4 regions of the Nonomuraea sp. NPDC049378 genome follow, and region 3 is predicted to be linked to each of the others. Evidence: riboswitches for the same ligand, from Rfam matches in the RefSeq annotation. Region 3 holds a riboswitch; each other region holds the start of a gene.
The links. A riboswitch is a leader RNA that binds a small molecule or an ion and turns the genes downstream of it on or off. The one in region 3 is predicted to bind cyclic di-AMP.
Positions count from the first base shown of each region.

Region 1: linked by a shared signal. The riboswitch ahead of ACZ6SA_RS14420 (C40 family peptidase) and the one ahead of ACZ6SA_RS13055 (C40 family peptidase) in region 3 are both predicted to bind cyclic di-AMP.
Region 2: linked by a shared signal. The riboswitch ahead of ACZ6SA_RS39020 (coiled-coil domain-containing protein) and the one ahead of ACZ6SA_RS13055 (C40 family peptidase) in region 3 are both predicted to bind cyclic di-AMP.
Region 4: linked by a shared signal. The riboswitch ahead of ACZ6SA_RS30815 (hypothetical protein) and the one ahead of ACZ6SA_RS13055 (C40 family peptidase) in region 3 are both predicted to bind cyclic di-AMP.

Region 1 is NZ_JBVJHP010000006.1:30,368-35,593, forward strand. Features, by position in the region: gene ACZ6SA_RS14410 (M48 family metallopeptidase) at 1-1,177, opposite strand, end outside; gene ACZ6SA_RS14415 (gluzincin family metallopeptidase) at 1,190-2,005, opposite strand; gene ACZ6SA_RS14420 (C40 family peptidase) at 2,133-2,654, opposite strand; cyclic di-AMP (ydaO/yuaA leader) riboswitch at 2,728-2,890, opposite strand; gene ACZ6SA_RS14425 (C40 family peptidase) at 3,287-4,261, opposite strand; gene ACZ6SA_RS14430 (NYN domain-containing protein) at 4,348-5,226, opposite strand, start outside.
Region 2 is NZ_JBVJHP010000022.1:158,377-163,602, reverse strand. Features, by position in the region: gene ACZ6SA_RS39040 (nucleoside/nucleotide kinase family protein) at 1-263, shown strand, start outside; gene ACZ6SA_RS39035 (50S ribosomal protein bL37) at 375-455, opposite strand; gene ACZ6SA_RS39030 (DeoR/GlpR family DNA-binding transcription regulator) at 589-1,368, shown strand; gene galT (galactose-1-phosphate uridylyltransferase) at 1,365-2,447, shown strand; cyclic di-AMP (ydaO/yuaA leader) riboswitch at 2,514-2,656, shown strand; gene ACZ6SA_RS39020 (coiled-coil domain-containing protein) at 2,662-3,627, shown strand; gene ACZ6SA_RS39015 (hypothetical protein) at 3,972-4,232, shown strand; gene ACZ6SA_RS39010 (hypothetical protein) at 4,273-4,878, shown strand; gene ACZ6SA_RS39005 (RNA polymerase sigma-70 factor) at 5,109-5,226, opposite strand, start outside.
Region 3 is NZ_JBVJHP010000005.1:201,522-206,747, reverse strand. Features, by position in the region: gene ACZ6SA_RS13065 (aldo/keto reductase) at 1-358, shown strand, start outside; gene ACZ6SA_RS13060 (Gfo/Idh/MocA family protein) at 378-1,328, shown strand; cyclic di-AMP (ydaO/yuaA leader) riboswitch at 1,446-1,582, shown strand; gene ACZ6SA_RS13055 (C40 family peptidase) at 1,595-2,281, shown strand; gene ACZ6SA_RS13050 (ABC transporter ATP-binding protein) at 2,367-4,214, opposite strand; gene ACZ6SA_RS13045 (ATP-binding cassette domain-containing protein) at 4,211-5,226, opposite strand, start outside.
Region 4 is NZ_JBVJHP010000015.1:120,221-125,446, reverse strand. Features, by position in the region: gene ACZ6SA_RS30830 (rod shape-determining protein) at 1-832, opposite strand, end outside; gene ACZ6SA_RS30825 (class I SAM-dependent methyltransferase) at 957-1,526, shown strand; gene ACZ6SA_RS30820 (DUF5302 domain-containing protein) at 1,602-1,802, shown strand; cyclic di-AMP (ydaO/yuaA leader) riboswitch at 1,966-2,100, shown strand; gene ACZ6SA_RS30815 (hypothetical protein) at 2,278-2,805, shown strand; gene ACZ6SA_RS30810 (alpha/beta fold hydrolase) at 2,844-3,689, shown strand; gene ACZ6SA_RS30805 (winged helix-turn-helix transcriptional regulator) at 3,709-4,059, opposite strand; gene ACZ6SA_RS30800 (NAD(P)-dependent oxidoreductase) at 4,113-4,715, shown strand; gene ACZ6SA_RS30795 (DUF4032 domain-containing protein) at 4,709-5,226, opposite strand, start outside.

The DNA of each region.
Region 1 (5,226 bases), on a different contig from region 3:
GCCGGCGTATCGCGCCGAACACCAGGTACAGCAGGACCACGCCGAGCGCCGCCCCCAGGGCGCCGACGAGGGTCCCGAAGAGCACGTCGTCGGCCTCGGCGTGGCCCAGCTCATGGGCGACGACCAGCTCGACCTGGGGCTGCGGCGCCTTGAGCAGCGTGTCGTAGACGACGATCCTGCGGGTGGCGCCGAAGCCCGACACGTACGCGTTGAGCGCCGTCGTGCGCCGCGAGGCGTCGGCGACCAGCACGTCCTGCACCGGCACGCCGTCGCGCTCTGCCATGTCCAGCAGGTTGTCGCGCAGCGAGCCCTGCGGCATGGACGTGAAGTCGTTGAACAGCGGCTCGAACACCACCGGGTAGACGAACGACATCACCACGGTCAGCGCGCACGCCCCCACGGCCGCCGGGATCCACCAGCGCCGCACCCTGCGGGCCAGCCCCACGAGGACGAGCAGCATGAGGCAGAGCAGGAAGGCCTCCACGCCGAGGCCCTTCAGCCGGTCGGCGGTCCAGCCCGCCCAGTCCTGGGTGGACAGCCCGTAGTCGCGCAGCAGCGTCTCGAACCAGACGCCGAGCGGCCACCTGACCGCCTCGACGATCGCGGTGAGCACCAGGACGCCGAGGACCACCCGCACCCACCAGGGGCCTTTCAGCCGGCCCAGCACCCTGGCCCCGAAGGGGGTGGCCACCAGCAGGGCCGCGAAGGCCAGCGTGAGCGCCAGCCCGAGATAGCTCGGCAGGGACGTGGCCGCGTCGAACGCCCGCGCCCTCGCGATCTCGGCGGCGGTGAAGTCGCGCGCCGGGTCGGGCGGCCCCGCGGCCAGGACCGTCCACGGCGTGCTGAAGGCGGCCACGGCCAGGATCACCGCCGCGAGCACCGCCAGGACCACGGCGGCCTGCCGTCTGAACCGGCGCTCGACCGCATCCACCGCCGCGTCCGCTACCGGGCCCTCCCCCGGATCCTGCGCCGGGCCGTCCGTCGTCGCGGGCACCCCGTCACCCTGCCCCCGTTCGCGCCGTCTCCACGCCCCCGCCGCGCCGCCGTCCGTCCGCGCGGCGTCCTCCGCGCTGACGGCGCCCACGGGAACACCGTCACCGGGCCCTGTGGCAGCCGCCTCTCCGCCGCCCGCCCCGGCCTCCTCAGAGGGGCCGTCCGCGTCCCGCCGTCCGCTCATCCTTCTCCCCACTCACGCGAGCTGCTCCCGCACGTACGCGCGCCACCGTGCCGTCAGCCAGGCCACGGAGAGCCCGAGCGCGGCGAGCGCCTCGTCGACGCCGGCCGCCTGCGCATCACGGTAGAGCCTCACCAGGCTCCTCTCACCGAAACGGCGGGCGAGGAACCGACACGCCAGCCAGGCCTCCTGGTACGCCAGCGCAAGGCGTCCGGGGTCAGGCCCGCCGACGGCGAACGCCTCGGGCCCCGGCAGCGCGGCCGGCACGCGCCCGGCCCGCACCTCGGCGGCCAACTCGGCGGCGGCCGTGCGCACGGGCAGCCCGGCGTCCCGGTAGGCCACGTAGTCGGCGAAGCCCTCGTAGAGCCAGACGGGCAGCCCGCCGGTGCCCGCGGCGACGTGGGTCAGCTCGTGGGTGAGGACGACGTCCTTGCCGGTGGAGGTGAGCCTGCCGAACGACTCGGGGACGACGATCACCCGCCCGCCGTCGGCCACCGCCGCCAGCCCGTCGAGTCGCTCCACGCCGGCCAGCCGGGCCGCGTCCTGCGCGGAGCCGGGAACGATGACCACGGGCCGCACCGGGCGGCCGAGCACGGCCGTGACCCGCAGCCCCGCCGAGTCGGCGCGGCGGGCGAGTTCGCTGAGCGTGCCGGGTGCGGCGCGGTGGCCGGTGACGAGGGAACGTGCCCCGCGGGCGGTGACCTGGCCGTCCGGCCACAGGTCACGGGCGTGCGCGGGGAAGACGGGCGATCCGGGGGCGGGCGCGTCGGCGGCGAGGCCGAGGAGGAGGAGCGCGGCCAGCGCGGCTCGTCGGCTCACCTGCTCGGACACGCTGCCGATCGTAGTGGGCCCGATCAGGGCCGGCCCTCTACGAGGGGCCGCCGACGAGCGTGAGGACGGGCTGCCACGGGAGCCCGCCCGGGCTCCGGAAGATCTCCCGGGCCCGGGCGGGGCCTCATCAGAGGCCGGGACGGACCGCGCCGACGAACGACGACTTGCGCCATCCGCCCAGCTTGTCGATGCGCACCCGTTCGCCTGTCCGCGGCGAATGGATCATCTTGCCCTTGCCGACGTACATGCCCACGTGGCCGAGCCCGTTGAAGAACATGAGGTCCCCGGGCTTGAGGTTGCGCCAGGAGACCTTGTTCCTGATGCCGGCGAACTGGCTGCTCGCCACGCGCGGGAGTTTCACCCCGGCCTTCTTCCAGGCGTACTGGACGAGGCCGGAGCAGTCGAACGAACCAGGGCCTGTGGCGCCGTAACGGTACGGGTCACCGATCTGGTTCTTGGCCACGGCGATGGCCTTGCCGGCCTTCACCTTCTGCCGAGCGGTCTTTGCCCGCTTGCGAGCGGCCTTGGCCGACTTCGCGGTGGTGGCGGCGGTGGCCGCCCTCACCGAGGAGACGCCGGCCGTGTCGCTCCTCGTCGCCGCCTGAGCCGTGGGGGCGTGGAGGACCAGGCCTCCGGCCGTCACGGTCATCGTGAGCACGACGCCAGGCAGGGCAATGCGGGACAGACGGGGGTTGTGCAGGGAGGTAGACAGGATTTCTCCTTGGGTCTTCCACGAACGCCTACCGGGTTAGCTGTCGGATTCGGGCCTGGAAGTCGCCCTACGGCGCGATGGCGCGCCGATTCACCCCTGATCCCTGGGGAACTGGGATCGCTGGGTCCCCGGTTCCGTGCCTCCTGACTGCACGGATTCGGCAGGTCATCGCCCGTGTCATGGGGATGTCGCGGCGATGACCAGCGGATCTTCATCTGTCTTCACACCGGGAGGGACCGATGCGGGTTCACGGCGCCATGGCTTGTGCACCGCGACGACGCCAGAAGCTACGCGGAACGGTCAAGGATCAGCAAAAGCCGAGTCAGGCTGTAAAGATCGACTCAGGCCTCAGTAAACTCCCGAACCCCTGTTGGAACAGGGGGCGTCGTTACCAAAAAGTGACCCTGCTCACATTCGCGAAACATCCGTCTTGTCAGGGGTCAGATGTCGCGTTTGTCACATTCCGCCTCGTATGATCTCGACCTAAGGTGATCAGGAGGATGCGGAACGTGATCGCGGACCGCCCGCACGACGGCAACGATGGTGCGTCGTAGAAGGAGGGGACGGAATTATGGGCGGACGGCGCCCACGAGGCTGCGGCCGTAGGCGGAGAGGCTGACGACCTTGACCACGTCGCCCGTCTGCGGCGCATGGACGATCTTCCCGTTGCCCGCATAGATGCTGACGTGCCCCAGACCCTCGCTGAAGATGAGATCACCGGGCTGGAGCGCGTTCAGCGACACCTTGCGGCTGGCGCCCCACGCCCACTGCGCCCACGTCGTCCTCGGCAAGGACACGCCCGCGGCCCGCCATGACGCCTGCGTCAGCCCCGAGCAGTCGTAGCCGCCCGGCCCCGTCCCGCCGAACACGTACGGCTTGCCGACCTGCGCGAACGCGAACCGCAGCACCGCTGCGGCGTTCCCCGACGCCGGTCCCGTGTACGCGATGCCGGTGCTGTTCGGGTCACCGGTCTTGTAGGCGCCCAGCTTCTTCAGGAGCTTCTTCTGCTTGGCGATCAGGCCGAGGATCTCCTTGCGCTCCTTCTCGACCTCGCCGCGGACCTCGTCGGCCGACCGCAGGGCACCCTGCGCCTTGTCACGTTCCTTCTTCAGCCCGCGGTTCTCCCGGTCGAACGCCGCCAGCTTCTCCGAGCGTTCCTTGGCCATCTGCCCGGCCAGCGCCATCCCGGCCAGCCGTCCCTGCGGGTTGTCGGCGCTGACCAGCCCCGGCATGGTGGTGGCGTAGCCGCCGGCCCGATAGACGGTGGCGGCCATGTCGGCGATCTGGGTGCGCAGGTCGGCGACCGTACGGAGTTTGCGCTTGTAGCTCTTGTTCAGCTTCGCGTAGGTGCCCTTGGCCTTCTTGTAGCGCTCGGTCGCCGTGTTGTAGCGGTCGACGACCTTGTCGGCCTTGTCGTTGAGCTTGTCGAGCTTGGCCTTGGCCTGCCCGATGGTCGGCTTCGGATCAGCGAGCGCCGCCCCCATGGGAGACACCACAAGCCCGAACGCGAGACCCACGGCCACCGGCACCCGGCCAAACCTCACTGCGTCGCCTCCCAGGAGATCTTTACTGGGGCGAAATAGTACAGAAGTGGCGGGTGAGGTCTCACCCGAACATACCAATTCGTAACTTAAGCCCGGCCCAGGCGGCGCAGCAGCAAGCCAGAGGGAACGGGTCTGGCTCCCATCCGCCTGACGGACTCGGCCACCTCCCGGTCCGACGACACCACGGCTATGGCGCGACCGGGCGGCTCGGCGCGGACGAGCTGGCGGATCAGGTCGTCGGCGATCTCCCCGGGCGCGCTGAACAGCACCCTCACGCCGCGCGGCGCCACGACCTGCACAGGGGCGTTGAGCTCCGCACCGTCGAACACCGCGGTCACCTCGACCCTCGTCTGCGCCACCAGCCCGCCCAGCCCGGTCATCAGCCGGTTGCGCTGGTCGGCGAGGGTGAGCGTGCCGTAGCCGGTCTTGGTGACGTTGTAGCCGTCGATGATCAGGTGGATCTGCGGCAGCGCGAGGAGCTGGTCGAGAAGCTGCGGGTCGTCATCGGCCAGCGCCCGCGCGGGCACGCGCACACCCGGCCGTTCGCCGGTGACCGCGGCGACAGAATCGGCCGGCCGGCTGATCGTGGTGGGCAGGGCCAGCTCCCTGCGCAGCCCGGCGGACGCGTCCTGCAGCGCGTCGAGCAGCACCCTGATGCGGGCGTCCTCGATGCTCCTGCCCTCGCGCGCGGCCCGGCGCGAGGCTTCGAGCTGCTTCTCCACGTCGGACAGCCGTTCGCGCAGCCGCCGCAGCTCGGACTCCCCCGCGCTGCCCGCGGCCGAGGCGGCCGTCCTGGCCTCCTCGGCCGCCCGCTCCATCTCCTCGGCCCTGCGCGCCGCGGCCTTGGCCCGCTCGCGGGCGTCGTGGAGCCTGCGGCGCAGGTCGGAGTTCTCCGCGCGGGCGGCCCTGACCTGCTCGCGCAGGCGTTCCGCCTCCTCCTTGGCGCCGCTCTTCTGCGCGGCGAG
Region 2 (5,226 bases), on a different contig from region 3:
GGGCGTACCGGCTGCCCTATGAGGAGCTTCCGCCGGGCGGGGTGGTGATCGTGGACGGGACGCTGCTGCTGGGACGGGGGCTGGCGTTCGAGCTGAGCGTGCATGTGTGGTTGTCCGCGGCGGCGCTGGGGCGCCGCACGTCCGAGGAGGAGCGGTGGCGCCTGCCCGCCTATGAGCGGTACGAGCGCGAGGTGCGGCCCCAGGAGGCGGCCGACGTCGTGATCAGGGCCGATCATCCCGACCGGCCCGCGCTCCTCCTGTGACCCGGCGCCGGATCGGCCGTCCGCGACCGCCGTGCGAACGGCAGGAAACGGGCTGCCCTCTCGGGCGCCGAGCTGCCGGGATGAGGGTGGCCGCCGGCGGGCGGCCACCTGTCAGCGTGCTGTCGGGCGCTTGCCGTGGTTCGCCTTCTTCTTCTTCTTGCGTGCCTTGCCCTTGCGTGCTCGCCTGGCCATAAGCTCGCCTCCGGAGTCGGTGTCCTCCCAACGTCTCTCGCCCGTGCTGACCAGCGCAAGCCATCCGTAGCGAACTAACATTCCCCAACAGCGTCGTGTCATAATTTGGTGGAATCTGTTGGAAGGAGCGGGCGTGCTCGCACAGCAGCGTCAGCAGACGATCCTCGAACGCGTGCGCAGCAACGGCGGTGTCCGGGTCGCCGACCTCGTACGCGAACTCGGCGTCTCCGACATGACCATCCGCCGCGACCTCGAGGTGCTGGCCGAACGCGGTCTGCTGGAGAAGGTGCACGGTGGCGCGACCGCGCTCGGCCCCGGATCGACCGAGGAGCCGGGCTTCACCGCGAAGTCCGCCCGCCAGCAGCAGGAGAAGGAGGCCATCGCGCGGCACGCGGCCAGGCTGGTACGCCCCGGCACCGCCGTGGCGCTGTCGGCGGGCACCACCACGTGGGCGCTGGCCCACCACCTCATCGGCGTTCCCGAGCTGACCGTGATCACCAATTCGATCCCCGTCGCCGAGGTCTTCCATCGCAACCCGCGCGCCGACCGCACCGTCGTGCTGACCGGCGGCGTGCGCACGCCGTCCGACGCGCTGGTCGGCCCGGTGGCCGTGGCCGCGATCCGCCGCCTGCACGTGGACACGCTCTTCCTCGGCGTGCACGGGATGAGCGTGCGGGCCGGCTTCACCACGCCCAACCTGCTGGAGTCGGAGACCGACAGGGAGCTTGTGACGGCCGCGCACCGGCTGGTCGTCCCTGCCGACCACACCAAGTGGAACACGGTGGGCATCAGCACCATCGCCGAGCTGAGCGAGGCCGACGTGGTCATCAGCGACGCGGGGCTGCCCGAGGACGCACGCACCGAACTGGCCGAGCGGGCCGGAGAACTGATCATCGCGGAGGACACGCATTGAAGCGCACCGTCACCCATCTGGCCGACGGCCGAGAGCTGATCTACTTCGACCGGCGCGACGACGCCGACCGGAGCGCGATCGACCGGCGCCCGCTTGAGCCCCGGCCGGTGGCGTCCGAGCTGCGCTACGATCCGCTGACCGAGGAGTGGATCGCGATGGCCGGGCACCGGCAGACGCGGACGTTCCTGCCGACGGGCACGTCCGCCGAGTGCCCGTTGTGCCCGTCGTCGGACACCCGGGCGACGGAGATCCCTGCGTACGACTACGACGTGGCGGTGTTCGAGAACCGCTTCCCCTCCTTCTCCACGAATTTTGGGACTTATCAAGATGTGGGTGGGCTGAGTGAGGTTCGTCCGGGAGTGGGGCGGTGCGAGGTGGTGTGCTTTACCTCGGATCACTCGTCATCCTTCTCGAAGCTCTCCGACGCCCAGGTGCGGCTGGTCATGGAGGCGTGGGCCGACCGTACGGCCGAATTGTCCGGGATCGAGGGCGTGGAGCAGGTGTTCTGCTTCGAGAACCGGGGCGAGGAGATCGGCATCACGCTGGCGCATCCGCATGGCCAGATCTACGCCTACCCGTACGTCACGCCCAGAACGAAACTCCAGCTCGGCGCCGCGGCCCGCTACCAGGGCCCGGGCAACCTGTTCGCCGACGTGCTGGCCGCCGAACGTGCCGCCGGGACACGGGTGGTGGCCGGCAACGAGCTGTGGACGGCGTTCGTGCCCGCGGCCGCGCGCTGGCCGTACGAGGTGCACGTGTATCCGCACCGGCAGGTGCCGGACCTGGCGGCGCTCACGGAGGAGGAGCGTGCGGCGTTCGCCCCGCTCTACACCTCGGTGCTGCGGGCCTTCGACGGGCTGTTCGGGGTCGTGATGCCGTACATCTCGGCCTGGCACCAGGCCCCGGTGCGGCGGGACCGCGAGCTCGCGTACCTGCATCTGGAGCTCTTCAGCATCCGGCGGGCGCCCAACAAGCTCAAGTATCTGGCGGGCTCGGAGTCCGCGATGGGCGCGTTCGTCAACGACGTGCTGCCGGAAGAGGCCGCGCGCATGCTCCGATCACAAGTAGATCAAGAATAGATTTCTACTTAAGGTCGCATGTCTCGTGATCTACCACTAATATCCCCTTATGCATCGGCCGTAACAGCCGTTGCACCGCCTAATCCTGGGCGAGTTGCCCGGGAGCCGGGGACCCATCGCACCTGGGGTGAATCCACATCCGTGGTAGGGATACGCAGCTCCCATACCCGAACCCGTCAGCTAACCCGGCCGGCAGAGGGAGAGGAACACCTACGTGGCGGCTTCGTCCCCCGCGAGTCTTGCCATCGGTCTCATCGCCGCCGCCGCCGCCGTCGTCGTTTCGGCGGCCCCGGCGTCCGCGGCGTCCACGGCCCCCAAACCCAAGGAGTCGGAGCTGCGCGCGCAGCTCAAGCAGCTCAACAAGAAGGTCGACAAGCTGATCGAGGCCTACAACCTCAAGCGCGTCGAGCTGGCCAAGGCGCAGAAGTCCGCCAAGGCGGCCAAGGCCCGGCTGGCCACCGCCGAAGAGGCGCTGACGACGGCCGAGAAGCGGGTCGCCGAGATAGCCCGCCTGCGCTACCAGAACGGCAACCCCGGAGTGCCCGTATTCATGTTGCCGGAGAACAGCGGCGGCGCCGCGGTGCTCAATCAGGTCACCGCCGAGCAGCAGGCGTTCGTGCAGGGCGTGGCCAGGGCGCGCGACGAGAAGAAGAAGGCCTCCGCGCAGGCCGTCGAGCTCGCCGACAGGATCCGCAAGGACGCGGCCGAGGTGGCCGGTCAGCGCGACGAGGCCGAGGACGTCATCGACGACATCGAGAAGAAGCTCCAGGACCTGGTGCCGTTCGGCACCAACCGCAGGTCAGACGGCGGCTGGGCACCCGAACTCCCGTCCGGCTCCGACAACATCACGCCGCGCACGCGGCTGATGAAGGAGCAGATCGGCAAGAACTTCGCGCTGCCCTTCACCGTCGGCTGCTTCCGCTCGGGCTCCAGCGGCGAACACCCCCTGGGCCGGGCCTGCGACTTCATGATGAGCACGGGCGGCTCGATGCCCTCCGCCGCCAACGCCGCCCTGGGCGACCGCATCGCGGAGTGGGCCATCAAGAACAAGAGCAGGCTGGGCGTCAAGTACGTCATCTGGAAGCAGCGCATCAACCACGGCTCGGGTTGGAGCACGATGTCCAACCGGGGCAGCATCACCGAGAACCACTACGACCACGTGCACATCTCGATGAACTGAAAAAGGGACGAATAGCATCTGATGAGCTATTCGCCCATTTGAAGAATGCGTTTGAGCTGTTCATCGACCTACAGGAGCGACATTCGCCAAGATCATCGCACGTGTTGATGTGCGGCTATCTGCCTGCGACTTTCCGGGTTCGCCGGAAGGGATCTCGCATCAGATGCGAGCATGTCGCATCCGATGCGAGGTGGTGTTGGGGTGAAACGGGTCTCCGTGGAGGGCGCCGCACATCGCCATGGGAGTGGCTGCCTGGGGATGTAGAGGACTAGGCGACGGAGTTACTGTCGGCGCCGGGGTCGCGGGCGCGCTCGACCGTTCGGAACTACCTGAACCAGATTGCGATGTTCTGCGACTACCTCACCGACGCCCGCTACGGGTGGGCGGAGCAGTGTGTGGAACATTTCGGGACGCATCCGGCACAGACCTGCCACGAGGACAACATGCCGTCGCACTCCTCGCCCTATGAGGGACGGCCTGAAGTGCGGGCGCTGACCCGTCGGGAGTTGCAGGACTTCTTCGACTACGCCGACGAGCAGGTGCTTAGGACGCGGGCCTCAGGCCGGAAGAGGTGGTTGCCGGCGTTCCGGGACGCGACCTCGTAGCTTCTGGTCTTGGGCCATCAAGTCCAGAAGCCTGCCGCCCTTGGAAATCCCCGCCAGGATCAACACCGAGCCGTCCCAGTTCACCCCGGCCGACCACCGATGGGCGCAAGCACGACGCCTGCTGACCGAAGTCACGCTCCCGACCGGCGATCGGGTCGCCGGCCTCTTGGTCCTGCTGTTCGCTCAGCAGGTTAGCCGGATCGCCCTACTCACCCGCAGTCACATCCACCATCGCGACGACGGACGCACCGAACTCAGCCTCGGTGCCACGAACGTCGTACTCCCTGGCCCACTCGCCGACCTGATCATCCAACTCCCCACGCCGCGCAGCGATGGCACCGCTCGCCACCTCCACGACGGAACCTGGCTATTCCCCGGCCGTCGCCCCGGCCAGCCCCTCCACCCCACCAGCTTGTCCCGCCGCCTAACCCAGCTCGGCATCGATGCCCGTCCAATCCGTCTGATGACGCAGGTGCCCGTCTCGGCCGGGGGCGTGCAGTGCGAACGGCACCGCCTAGCCGCCGCCCAGCACGGTGCCATCGGCGTCGAGGGCGAGATCCACCGCAACGGCCTCGTGGCCGCTTACGAGCTCCGCGCCACTCATTCGCCGGAACCGCACCCCAGTGATTCCGGCGCACCGCTGTGAGTTTCATCGACATGCCTCATGATCGACGAGGCAGGACAATTCTGGCGCGACCCTACCGCGATCGAGTTCTTCGCCTTCCAGCGGCATTTCGTGTTCGGCTTGTGGCGGCACGTGCCCGGGCAAAGGACGCCCGAGACCTCATGCGTACGGCTGCGACCACACCGGCCGCGACCGTACGCGAAGATCTGCGCATCCAGGATTCCTCGGATGAAGGGTCTGCCGACCGGTTCTCAGCGGCTCACGGCGGTCTGCTGTTCGATCCGCGACAACTTCTCGGGATTGCGCACATGGTAGACGCCGGTGACGTAGCCGTTCTCCACTCGCACCGCCACCACGCCGTCGATCTCG
Region 3 (5,226 bases):
CATCAACCAGATCGAGCTCCACCCGTACTTCCAGCAGCGGGAGATGCGGGCCTTCCACGAGGCCAACGGCATCCTCACCGAGGCGTGGAGCCCGCTCGGCCAGGGCAAGGGGCTGCTCGAGGATCCGGCGCTCGCGGTGCTGGCGGACAAGCACGGCAAGACTCCCGCGCAGATCGTGCTCCGCTGGCACCTGCAGCTCGGCAACGTCGTCATTCCCAAGTCCGTGACGCCGTCGCGGATCGCCGAGAACGTCGACGTGTTCGACTTCATCCTCGATCCGGAGAGCATGGCCGCCGTCGGCGCGCTGAACAGGGGCCTTCGCATCGGAGGCGATCCTGACACGTTCAATTTGATCTGATGCGTCTAGCATCTTCCGCGTGCGGGACTTCACGTGGGGCATCGCGGCGACGGGCGTCATAGCGCGGACTGTGGGAGCGGCGATCGTGGCCGAGCCCGGGATGCGGGTGGGCGCCGTCGGCTCCAGGAATCTGCGGCGGGCGCAGGCCCTGGCGTCCGCGCTGGGCGCGGAGTCGGCGTACGGCTCCTATGAGCGGTTGTGCGCCGACCCTGCGGTGGACGCGATCTACGTGGCGACGCCGCACACCGAGCACCTGCGGGTCGCGCAGGCCGCCATCGCCGCGGGCAAGGCCGTGTTGTGCGAGAAGCCGCTGGCCGCGACCGTGGACGACGCGGAGAAGATGGTACGCCTGGCGCGCGAGGCGGGCGTGTTCCTGATGGAAGCGTGGATGCGGTTCAACCCGCTGATCCGCCTCATCGCCGCCGACGAGCGGTTCGGCGACATCCGGTCGGTGCAGGCCAGTTTCGGCTTCGCCATGCCGTACGATCCGGCGCACCGGCTGTGGGCCCCGGAGCTGGGCGGGGGCTCGCTGCTCGACCTGGGGGTCTACCCGTTCGGCCTGGCCCAGCTGCTTCTGGGCATGCCCACCGGCCTGCGCATGACGGGCTCCCTGGCGCCGAGCGGGGTTGACGCGGAGGCGGGCGGGGTGTTGCTCTATCCCGGCGGCAGGCGGGCTTTCGTGGAAACCTCCTTGCTGGGGAATTACCCGAACCAGGCCTGTGTTGTAGGTACGCGGATGCGGGCGGACATCCACGCGCCGTTCTGGGCGCCGGAGCGGATCGTCCTCACCGGGCCTTCCATGGAGCCGGAAGAGCATGTGCTCGATCCGGCCGACAACGGATACGCCGGTGAGCTCCGCGAGGTCCGCGCCGCCACGGCCGAGGGCAGGACCGAATCCCCGATCATGCCCCTTGACGAATCCCTTGCCATGTCAGGGCTTCTGGCCGACGCTCGCCGGCAACTGGCCTAGCTGGGCCTTTATGCAGTTGTAATCCTCTTGCCTCATGTATTACCTTGTGGGGCATCTTACGGCATACGTCCGGTTTGTCCGGCTATGTCTGACCATCGCACGATAGATCACAGGATCGTCCTGTGACCGCTGAATCCGCATCACGCGGAACCGGGGACCCAAGTCCTTTGGGGTGAATCGGCACTCCGGTGCCGTAGGGCAGCTTCCACGCCCGAACCCGTCAGCTAACCCGGTAAGCGGCATGGAAGCAAGGAGTTACCCCCTCGATGGCCACGTTCCGTCTTACCGCAATCCCCAAGCGAACCATCACCTGCGCCGCGCTCGGCGCCAGCGTCCTCGCCTCGGCCCTCGGCGTCAACGTCGCCGCGGCCAACGCCGACACCCCGCCCGCGGACAAGCCGGCCGCCGTCTCCCCGGTGACCGACTCCAAGAAGCGCGCGGCCAAGGAGACCACGGTCAACGTGACCGCCTCCCAGGTGCTGGACTTCGCCAAGTCCCAGGTCGGCACCTCCGAGAACGCCGCCGGCGGCGGCACCCCGTACCAGAAGTGGTACGCCGACTCGCGGCGCGCCGCCGAGACCATCGCCCGCGACGGCGGCAACCGGGCCGCGTACCTGAACGCCGCCTGGTGCTCGATGTTCGTCTCCTGGGTCGGCGAGCAGACCGGCGCCCGCCCGCAGATCGGCTGGGACGCCTACACCGTCACCCACGCCAAGTGGTTCGCCGCCAACGACCGCTTCGGCACCAAGGCCAAGCCCGGCGCCGTGGTGTTCTTCTCCTGGGACGGCGGCAAGAAGATCACCGACATCCAGCACGTCGGCTTCGTCGTGAAGGACAACGGCGACGGCACCATCTCCACGATCGAAGGCAACACCGGCAACGGCAAGGTCGAGGAGCGGACCCGTCCGAAGTCCCAGGTCGTCGGCTACGGCTACCCCGAGTACGCCGCCTGACCCCGATCACCGCGAGCGAGCGCGCGTCCCGTGCGGAACGCGCGCTCGCTCGCGTTTCCGCCCCGCCACCCGGGCGGCCGGCGGCCTAACCGTCCGCCGCCGCCCGCTGGATGGCGTGCAACTCGGCGTAGCGGCCCTGGCGGGCCATGAGCTCGCCGTGAGTGCCCTGCTCGGCGATCCGCCCGCCGTCCAGCACCACGATCAGGTCGGCCATGCGCACCGTCGGGAAGCGGTGGGTGATGAGCAGGGTGATGGCGGCGCGGTGGCGGCGGGCGGCCTGCGCGTACCGGGCGAAGACGGCGCTCTCGGCGGGAGCGTCCAGGGAGGCGGTCGGCTCGTCCAGCACGAGCAGCAGCGGCTCCTCCCGCATCGACGCGCGCGCCAGGGCCAGGCTCTGCCACTGCCCGCCGGACAGCGTCACGCCGCCCTCGAAGCTGTCGCCCAGCTCGGTGTCCAGGCCCCTGGGCAGATCGGACACCGCGTCCGCGGCGCCGGCCCGCGCCAGCGCCTGCTCCACGGCGGGGCGGTCGTCCATACGGGGCAGGTCGCCGATGCCGACGGTCTCGGCGGCGGTGAGCTCGAACGGCACCCAGTCCTGGAACACGGCGCTGATCCTGCGCCGCCAGCGCACGGCCGGCACGTCCCGCAGCGGGACGTCGTCCAGCAGGATCTCGCCGCCGGAGGGCTGGTAGAGGCCGCACAGCAGCTTGGCCATGGTGGTCTTGCCCGAGCCGTGCGACCCGACCAGCGCGACGGTCGCGCCGGCGGGCAGGCTCAGGTCGATCCCGCGCAGCACCGGCCGGGTGGTGCCGGGGTAGGTGAACGTCACGTTCCGCAGCGTGATGCCCCGCGCGAAGCTCTCAGGCGGCTCGGCCCCGCGGGCGACGCGTTCGCGGCCGTGGTCACTCGTGGGCGCCCTCGTCCCGGCGCGGAGTGCGTCGTCGCCGGACTCCGCCAAGGCCGGGTCGTGGGTGCGGGCGTAGGCGCGGAGCCAGGCGAGCCGCGCGGCGGCGCGCAGGCCCGCGGCCACCGACCCGAGGTGGAAGGCCAGCCGGGAGGCCTGGGTGACGAACTGCACCCCGACCGTGGCCACCAGGACCACGTCGCCCGCCGTGGCCCGTCCCTGGGCGGCCAGCCAGGCCGCGCAGCCGAGCGCCGACACGTACCCGGCCAGGAACGTGCCCGACCCCGCGAACGTGAGCAGCGCGGCCCGGACCCCGGCCCGCGACAACCCCGCCGACACCTCCTCCCACCGGTGCGCGGCCATCGCCTCCAGGGCGGGCGCGGCGCGGCTGATCCGGATCTCCTTGGCCGTCCTCGGCGTGGTGACGGACTCGGACAGGTGCCGCTCCAGCCGGGCCGTCTCGGCGGTGCGCCCGGTGGCCGCGTCGACGTGGCGGGCCGCGCGGCCGCGTACCAGCAGCGACGGCAGCACGGCGCCGCCCAGCAGCAGCGTCACCAGCGGATGCACGGCGGCCATCAGCACGACGCCGAGCCCGATCTGCACGGCGTGCTCGGCGACCAGCGCGAGCGCCCACACCGCGAAGTACAGCTGGCGGCTCTCGTCGCGCAACATCGCCAGCTTGTCCAGGTACGCGGGCCGCTCCAGGTGCTCGATGGTGGGCACGCCCGAGGTGAGGGTGAGGATCTCCTCCTGCACGGACAGACCCATGCGTTCGGCCAGCTCCTCCATCAGCGCCAGCTCCGCGCGGCCGAGGGCCACACCGGTGGCCAGCGCGGCTCCGGCCGCCAGGCCCCACAGGGACGCCTGCGCGCCGTGGCCGGCGGTGGCGGCGTCGGTGAGCGCCCGCAGGAAGACGCCGACCAGGCCCTGGCTGACGGCGCCCAGGGCGAGGAAGGCGGCCAGGGTGAGGAAGGCCCGCCGGTCGGTGCGCCAGGCCAGGGTCAGCAGCGTACGGAGGGTCGCGGTCACCGGCCCGCCTGCGCGATCAGGGCGGTCTGGAGGCGGTGCCAGCGCGCGTAACGGCCGCCCAGAGCCAGCAGTTCGGCATGACCGCCCTGCTCGGCCACGGCGCCGCCGTCGAGGACGACGATCCGGTCCGCCCGCCGTACGGTGGCGAACCGGTGCGAGATGAGCACCAGGGTGCGCCCGCGCGTGCGGTCCAGCAGCCGCTCGAACACCTCCTGCTCGGCCCGCGCGTCCAGATGGGCGGTGGGCTCGTCGACGATCAGGATCCGCCGGCCCGCGTCGAGCGCGTACACGGCCCGGGCCAGCGCCACCTTCTGCCACTGCCCTCCGGACAGGTCACGGCCCCCGGTGAACGACCGCGACAGCGGCGTGTCCAGCCCGCCGGGAAGCACCTCCAGCAGGTCGAGCGCGTCGACCGCGGCCAGCGCGGCGAGCACGTCGGCGTCCGTCCCCGCGTACGCGGGCGCGCCCAGGCGGACGTTGTCGCGCAGCGGCAGCGGGTGGCGGGCGAAGTCCTGGAAGACCACGGCGGCGTCCCCGGCGGCGCTGACGGTGCCGCTCTGGGGGGTGTAGAGGCCGGTGAGCAGCTTGACCAGGGTGGTCTTGCCCGCGCCGTTCAGCCCGACCACGGCCAGCCGCTCCCCCGGCCGCACCCGCAGGTCGAGCTCCTTGAGCACCGGTTCCGCGCGGCCGGGGTAGGCGAACGTCACCCTGACCAGCCCGGGCCCCTCGCCGTCGCGGTCGGCAGGCCCGGCGATCGCCGGCGTGGCGCTGAGAGGGGGGTGGAGCAGGCGCAGGGTCGCCTCGTACGGCTTGCTCCCGTGGGCGATCTCGAACATCTGGTGGCCGCCCGCACCGTACGCGAAGACCAGCAGGGCCGCCAGCACGCTCTGCGCCAGGGCGGCGGCCCCCAGCGCGCCCGCGGCGGTCAGCCAGGCCAGCGTCCCGAACGTCGCGGCGGCCCCGGCCAGTTGCAGCCCCAGCACGGCCGCGTACCCGCGCACGACGGCGCGGC
Region 4 (5,226 bases), on a different contig from region 3:
CCACCACCACCGCGCCGCGGTCGGCGAGATCCACGGAGATCTCGGGCGGGCACTGCTCGACGGTCTCGATCGCGGCCCGCACGATGGACTCGATCGGCTGCCTGGTCGCCTCGTAGATCCGCTGCACGGGCAGCGGCACCGAGCGCTCGCGGCCGGTGTCGCTCTCGCGTCCGCGCACGGTGACCTGCCGATACAGCGGCTTCCACGCGGTGCCGGCGCGCCGCTTGGCCGACTCGGCCTCCTCCTCGTCGAGTTGCAGGCCGTGGTCGCGTTCGACCTGGCGGATGATGGCCCGGTTCATGCCGTCGCCTCCGCCGGGGACCGTGGCGGCCGCGATCACGGAGCCGTGGGAGAGCACGGCGATCCGCGTGGTGTCGCGTCCGATGTCGATCACCATGCGCCCGGCGCAGTCCTTGACCGGCAGGCCCACGCCCAGCGCCGCCGCCAGCGCGTGCGGGATCAGCAGGATCCCCCTGGCCTCCGCCTCGAACGCGATGTCGCGCAGCGCCGCGCGCTCGATGGGGGTGGAGTTGTTCGGCAGCGCCAGCACGACGCGCGGCCTGGAGAACGGGTGCCCGTGCACCTTGCGCAGGAAGTATCTGATCAGGTGCCGGGCGAGTTCGTCGTCGACCGGGAGGCCGCCGCTGACCGGCCAGCGTGTCTCTCCCCGCTCGCCCTGCGCGGCCTCGGCGCCGTACCCGACGACCCGGCCCGTGCGGCTGTCCAGCATGACGGCGGAGGGCTCGTCGAGCACGATGCCTCTGCCCTTGACGTAGATCCGGGTGCTCGCGGCACCCAGATCCATCGCCAGGTCATGACCGAGCACGTTCATCGCGGACCGTCCATCGTGGCGCCTGGGGCGTCGACCAACATGCGGGGTGTATTTCCTGGGCCACTCCAACACAACACCAGGAACCGAACGGTCTCCTTTTACCCGGCGGCGTACGATTCGGGTCGTGCTCGACTATGACCTCGAAGCCGCACATTACGACGAGACCCGTGGCGGTCTGCCGCGGGCCGAGGCCGCCGCGGAGGCCGTGCGCGCTCTGCTGCCCGGGGGCACGCTGCTCGACGTCGCGTGCGGCACCGGGCTGGTGAGCAGGGAACTGGCCGGGCGTGGCCTGCGGGTGCTCGGCGTGGACGCCTCCGCCGGCATGGCGCGGGTCGCCGCGCGGCGCGTGCACGTGGTCCTGGGTGACGGCTGCGCGTTACCCGTACGCGACGGGTCGGTCGACGCGGTCACCACGATCTGGCTGCTGCACCTGCTCGACGACGCCCGCCCGGTGATCGCCGAGGCCGCGCGCGTGGTGCGGCCGGGCGGGGTGTACGTCACGACGGTGGACAAGCGCGCCGCCCACGGGCCTGGAGGGCGGCGGCGTCCCGCCGACGGCCGGGAACTGGTCGTGGCGGAGGCGGTCCGGCACGGTCTGCGCCAGGCCGGCGAGACCACGTTCGTGGGTCACGGGCAGGGGCGGGACGGGCCGGACCCGGTGTTCCGGCTGCTGGCGTTCACCCGCGACGGGTGACAGGGCGGAGTCGGTTTCGCATCGAAAGCGACGCCGTGCGAAGCTGTGGTTGTCCCCAACACCATGGAGGTCCTCATGGCGGAATCACCGGAGCCGGAAGTCAGCGAAACTCCCGAGGACGAGATGAAGCGCAAGTTCCGCGAAGCACTGGAGCGCAAGCGCAACCAGCACGCGGGCTCCGGCGCTGGTGGCAGGGGCGTCGACCCATCGAAGATTCACGGGGCGCACGGCCCGGCTGCGAGTAAGAGATCGTTCAGGCGCAAGAGCGGCGGCTGAGCCGGAAAGGACTGAGGGGGTACGGCATGCCGTACCCCCTTTCGTATTCCCGCGCAAGGTAGATCTTTGCCCGGTTCATGGCGAATCGTTTGCGTATGTCCGATTCGCTGCTAGAGTTGCCGCCATTACCAGCCGGTGACCTGGCCCTTACCCAAGAGAGGGCCTCCGGCTGGCGCCGAATCCCGACTCGATCGGGAACCGGGGACCCACCTCACTGGGGTGAATCCGGCCCGTGCCGGTAGGGCATCTCCACGCCCGAACCCGTCAGCTAACCCGGTAGGTGTGATGGAGAGGACAGAACGCATGTATGACCGCAGCGCACCCCCGAATCGCGTAGCGCCGGCCGCCGCCTGAGCGGCCCCCCTTCCCCCCTTTCTTTCCCTCGCCCGATGTAGTCGCTCGGGCGTGCCGCAGCGCCGTGCCCTCTTGCCGGCGTGCCTCCCCCTCGTCCCCTCGCGAAGGACTTCACACTTTCATGTCTCCCCGTTTTGGCCTGCGTTCCCTTGCCCTGCTCACCGCCTCCGCCGTCGGCTCGATGAGCGTCGTCTGCACCGCGGCACACGCCGATCCCGGCGCCGAGGAGAAGGCCCTGTACAAGGGCTCCACCACGGCGTCGTACTTCTGGGACGACGGCTCGGGCAGGGCGGGCGACACCGGCCTGCCCGCCAGCGGCAAGCCGATGCAGAAAGGCATGGCCGCCAGCCCGAGCTGGCCGCTGCTGACCGAGGGGTACGTGATCTACAAGGGCAAGAAGATGCCCTTCTTCGTCGGGGACAGAGGGCCGGGGGAGCCCTCCAGCCGCGGCATCATGCTGGATCTCGACGCCAAGACGTTCGCCGACCTGACCGGCGGCACCTTCAACCCCCGCTCGCTGATGGTCAACGGCAACGGCGGCAAGGGGCACATCAAGATCGACTATGTCATCACCAAGTGGGGTGACGGCCTGGGCAAGAAGGGGCGGCCGGTGCCCTTCTCGACCGGCGCCTACGCCCGGCGGGGCTGACTTTACGAACGCAGCGCCAGAATGACATTCTGGTCACCGTGACCCTCCGCGTAGCCGCGAACGGCATCGACATCGCCTACGAGAGCATCGGTTCCCCCGACGGGCGGCCCCTGCTCCTCATCATGGGGCTCGGCGCGCAGCTCACCCACTGGGACGACGGGTTCTGCGAGCTCCTGGTGGACCAGGGGCACCACGTCGTCCGGTTCGACAACCGCGACGCGGGCCTGTCGACCCACCTCCACGACCAGGGCGCTCCCACGACGGGGGCGCCTTCGGCGTACCTGCTGGACGACCTGGCCGACGACACCGCGGGCTTCATGGACGCCATCGGCTGGCCGGCCGCCCACGTGGTCGGCGCGTCCATGGGCGGGATGATCGCCCAGTCCCTGGCCATCCGGCATCCGGCACGGGTGCTGACCCTGACCTCGATCATGTCGACGCCCGGCCCCACGGTCGCTCCGCCGACGGAGGCCGCGTTCGCGGCCCTGACCGCCCGCCCCGCCGCCGAGCGCGCGGCCGTCATGGCGCAGGCGCTGGAGACGTACGCGGTGATCGGCTCGCCCGGCTACGCGATGGACCGGGAGCGGGTCGTCCGGAGGGCCGGGCGCGCGTTCGACCGCTGCTTCGACCCGGCGGGCACGGGCCGGCAGCTGGCCGCGATCATGGCTTCGGGTGACCGTACGGACCTGCTGGCGAGCCTCACCATGCCGGCGCTGGTGCTGCACGGGGAGGACGACCCGCTGGTCCCGGTCGAGGGCGGCCGGGCCACGGCGGCGGCCATTCCCGGCGCCCGGCTGGTGACCTATCCGGGCATGGGACACGACCTGCCCGAGCCGCTCTGGCCGGAGATCGCCCGCGAGATCACCAAGCTGACCGCCGCCTGACCGCGCGGCCGCTCCCGGGCTACGCGGACCGCTCCCGGCGCCGGAGGATCTCGGCCACGTGGGTCTCGGCCCACGCGGCCACCGCCGCGATCGGGGTGTGCAGGGAGCGGCCGAGGTCGGTCAGCCCGTACTCCACCCGCGGTGGCACCTCCGCGAACACCTCGCGCGTGATCAGCCCGTCCTGCTCCATGGTCCGCAACGTCTGTGTCAGCACCTTGGGCGTGACCCCGCCGATCCGCGAGCGCAGCCGGGTGAAGCGCATCGGCCCGTCGGCGAGGCAGAGCAGCACCAGTGCCGACCATTTGTCGCCGATCCGATCGAGAACCACCCGCGTCGGGCAATTCGGGTCGAAGACATCACCGGTATCCACAAGGTACTTATAGCACGGTGAAGTAACCAGTATCCGATGGATATCGTGACGCCATGAAGATCCTGCTTTTCGGCGCGACCGGCATGCTCGGTCAGCGCATAGCCGCCGAACTGGCCGGTCGCGGGCACGACGTGACCGGCCTCAGCCGCAGCGGGCCCGTCAAGGGCGACGTCCGCGACGCCGCCACGCTGGCCAAGGGCCACGACGCCGTCGTCTCCGCCATCGCGCCGCCGCGCGACGGCACCGAGCCGGGACCGCCCTTCCTCGCCGCCAACCGCGCCCTCATCGAGGGTGTGCGCGCGGCCGGGGTGCGCCGGCTCATCGTCGTGGGCGGCGCCGGCAGCCTCAAGGTCCCGTCCGGTGTCGACCTGGTCGACACGCCCGGCTTCCCCGAGAGCCTGAAAAAGGAGGCGCTGGCCGCTCGTGCCGCGCTCGAGCTCTACCGGGAGGTCACGGACCTCGACTGGACCTACGTCTCGCCGGCCGCGGAGCTCGCGCCGGGCGAGCGTACGGGCGCCTTCCGTCTCGGCGGCGACATGCTGCTGACCGACGAGCGGGGCCGCAGCGCCATCAGCGCCGAGGACCTCGCGGTCGCGATCGCCGACGAGGTGGAGCAGAACACCCACCCGCGCAGCCGCATCACCGCCGCCTACTGAGCCCGAGCGTCCTCGTCGGGGAGCAGGGCCTTCTCGTCGGGCTTGTGCACGAGCACGTTGTCCACGTACGACTTCACGGCCGCGGCCAGTCCCACGTCGGCGTCCGCACCCTCCGACAGGTACCAGCGATGGTCGAGGATCTCGTGGAAGAGCTGCGCGGGCTCCAGCTTCCCGCGCAGCCCGGCGGGGATCGCCTCGACCGTGGGCTGGAACACCTCCGCCAGCCACCGGTGCGCCACGATGGCCTCGTCCTCGTGCCGCAGGCCCTTGGCGACCCGGAAGCCGTCGAGGTCGTTGAGCAGCCGCCGCGCCTGGTTCTCCTCCACGTCGAGCCCGGTCAGCCTGAGCAACCGCCGCTGGTGGTGCCCCGCGTCCACGACCTTGGGGCGTACGATCAGCCGTCCGGTGCCGACCTTGCGCCGCACCATCATCTCGGCCACGTCGAAGCCGAGCAGGTTGAGCCGTCTGATCCGCTGCTCCACCCGGTGCCAGTCGACCTCCTCGATGATCT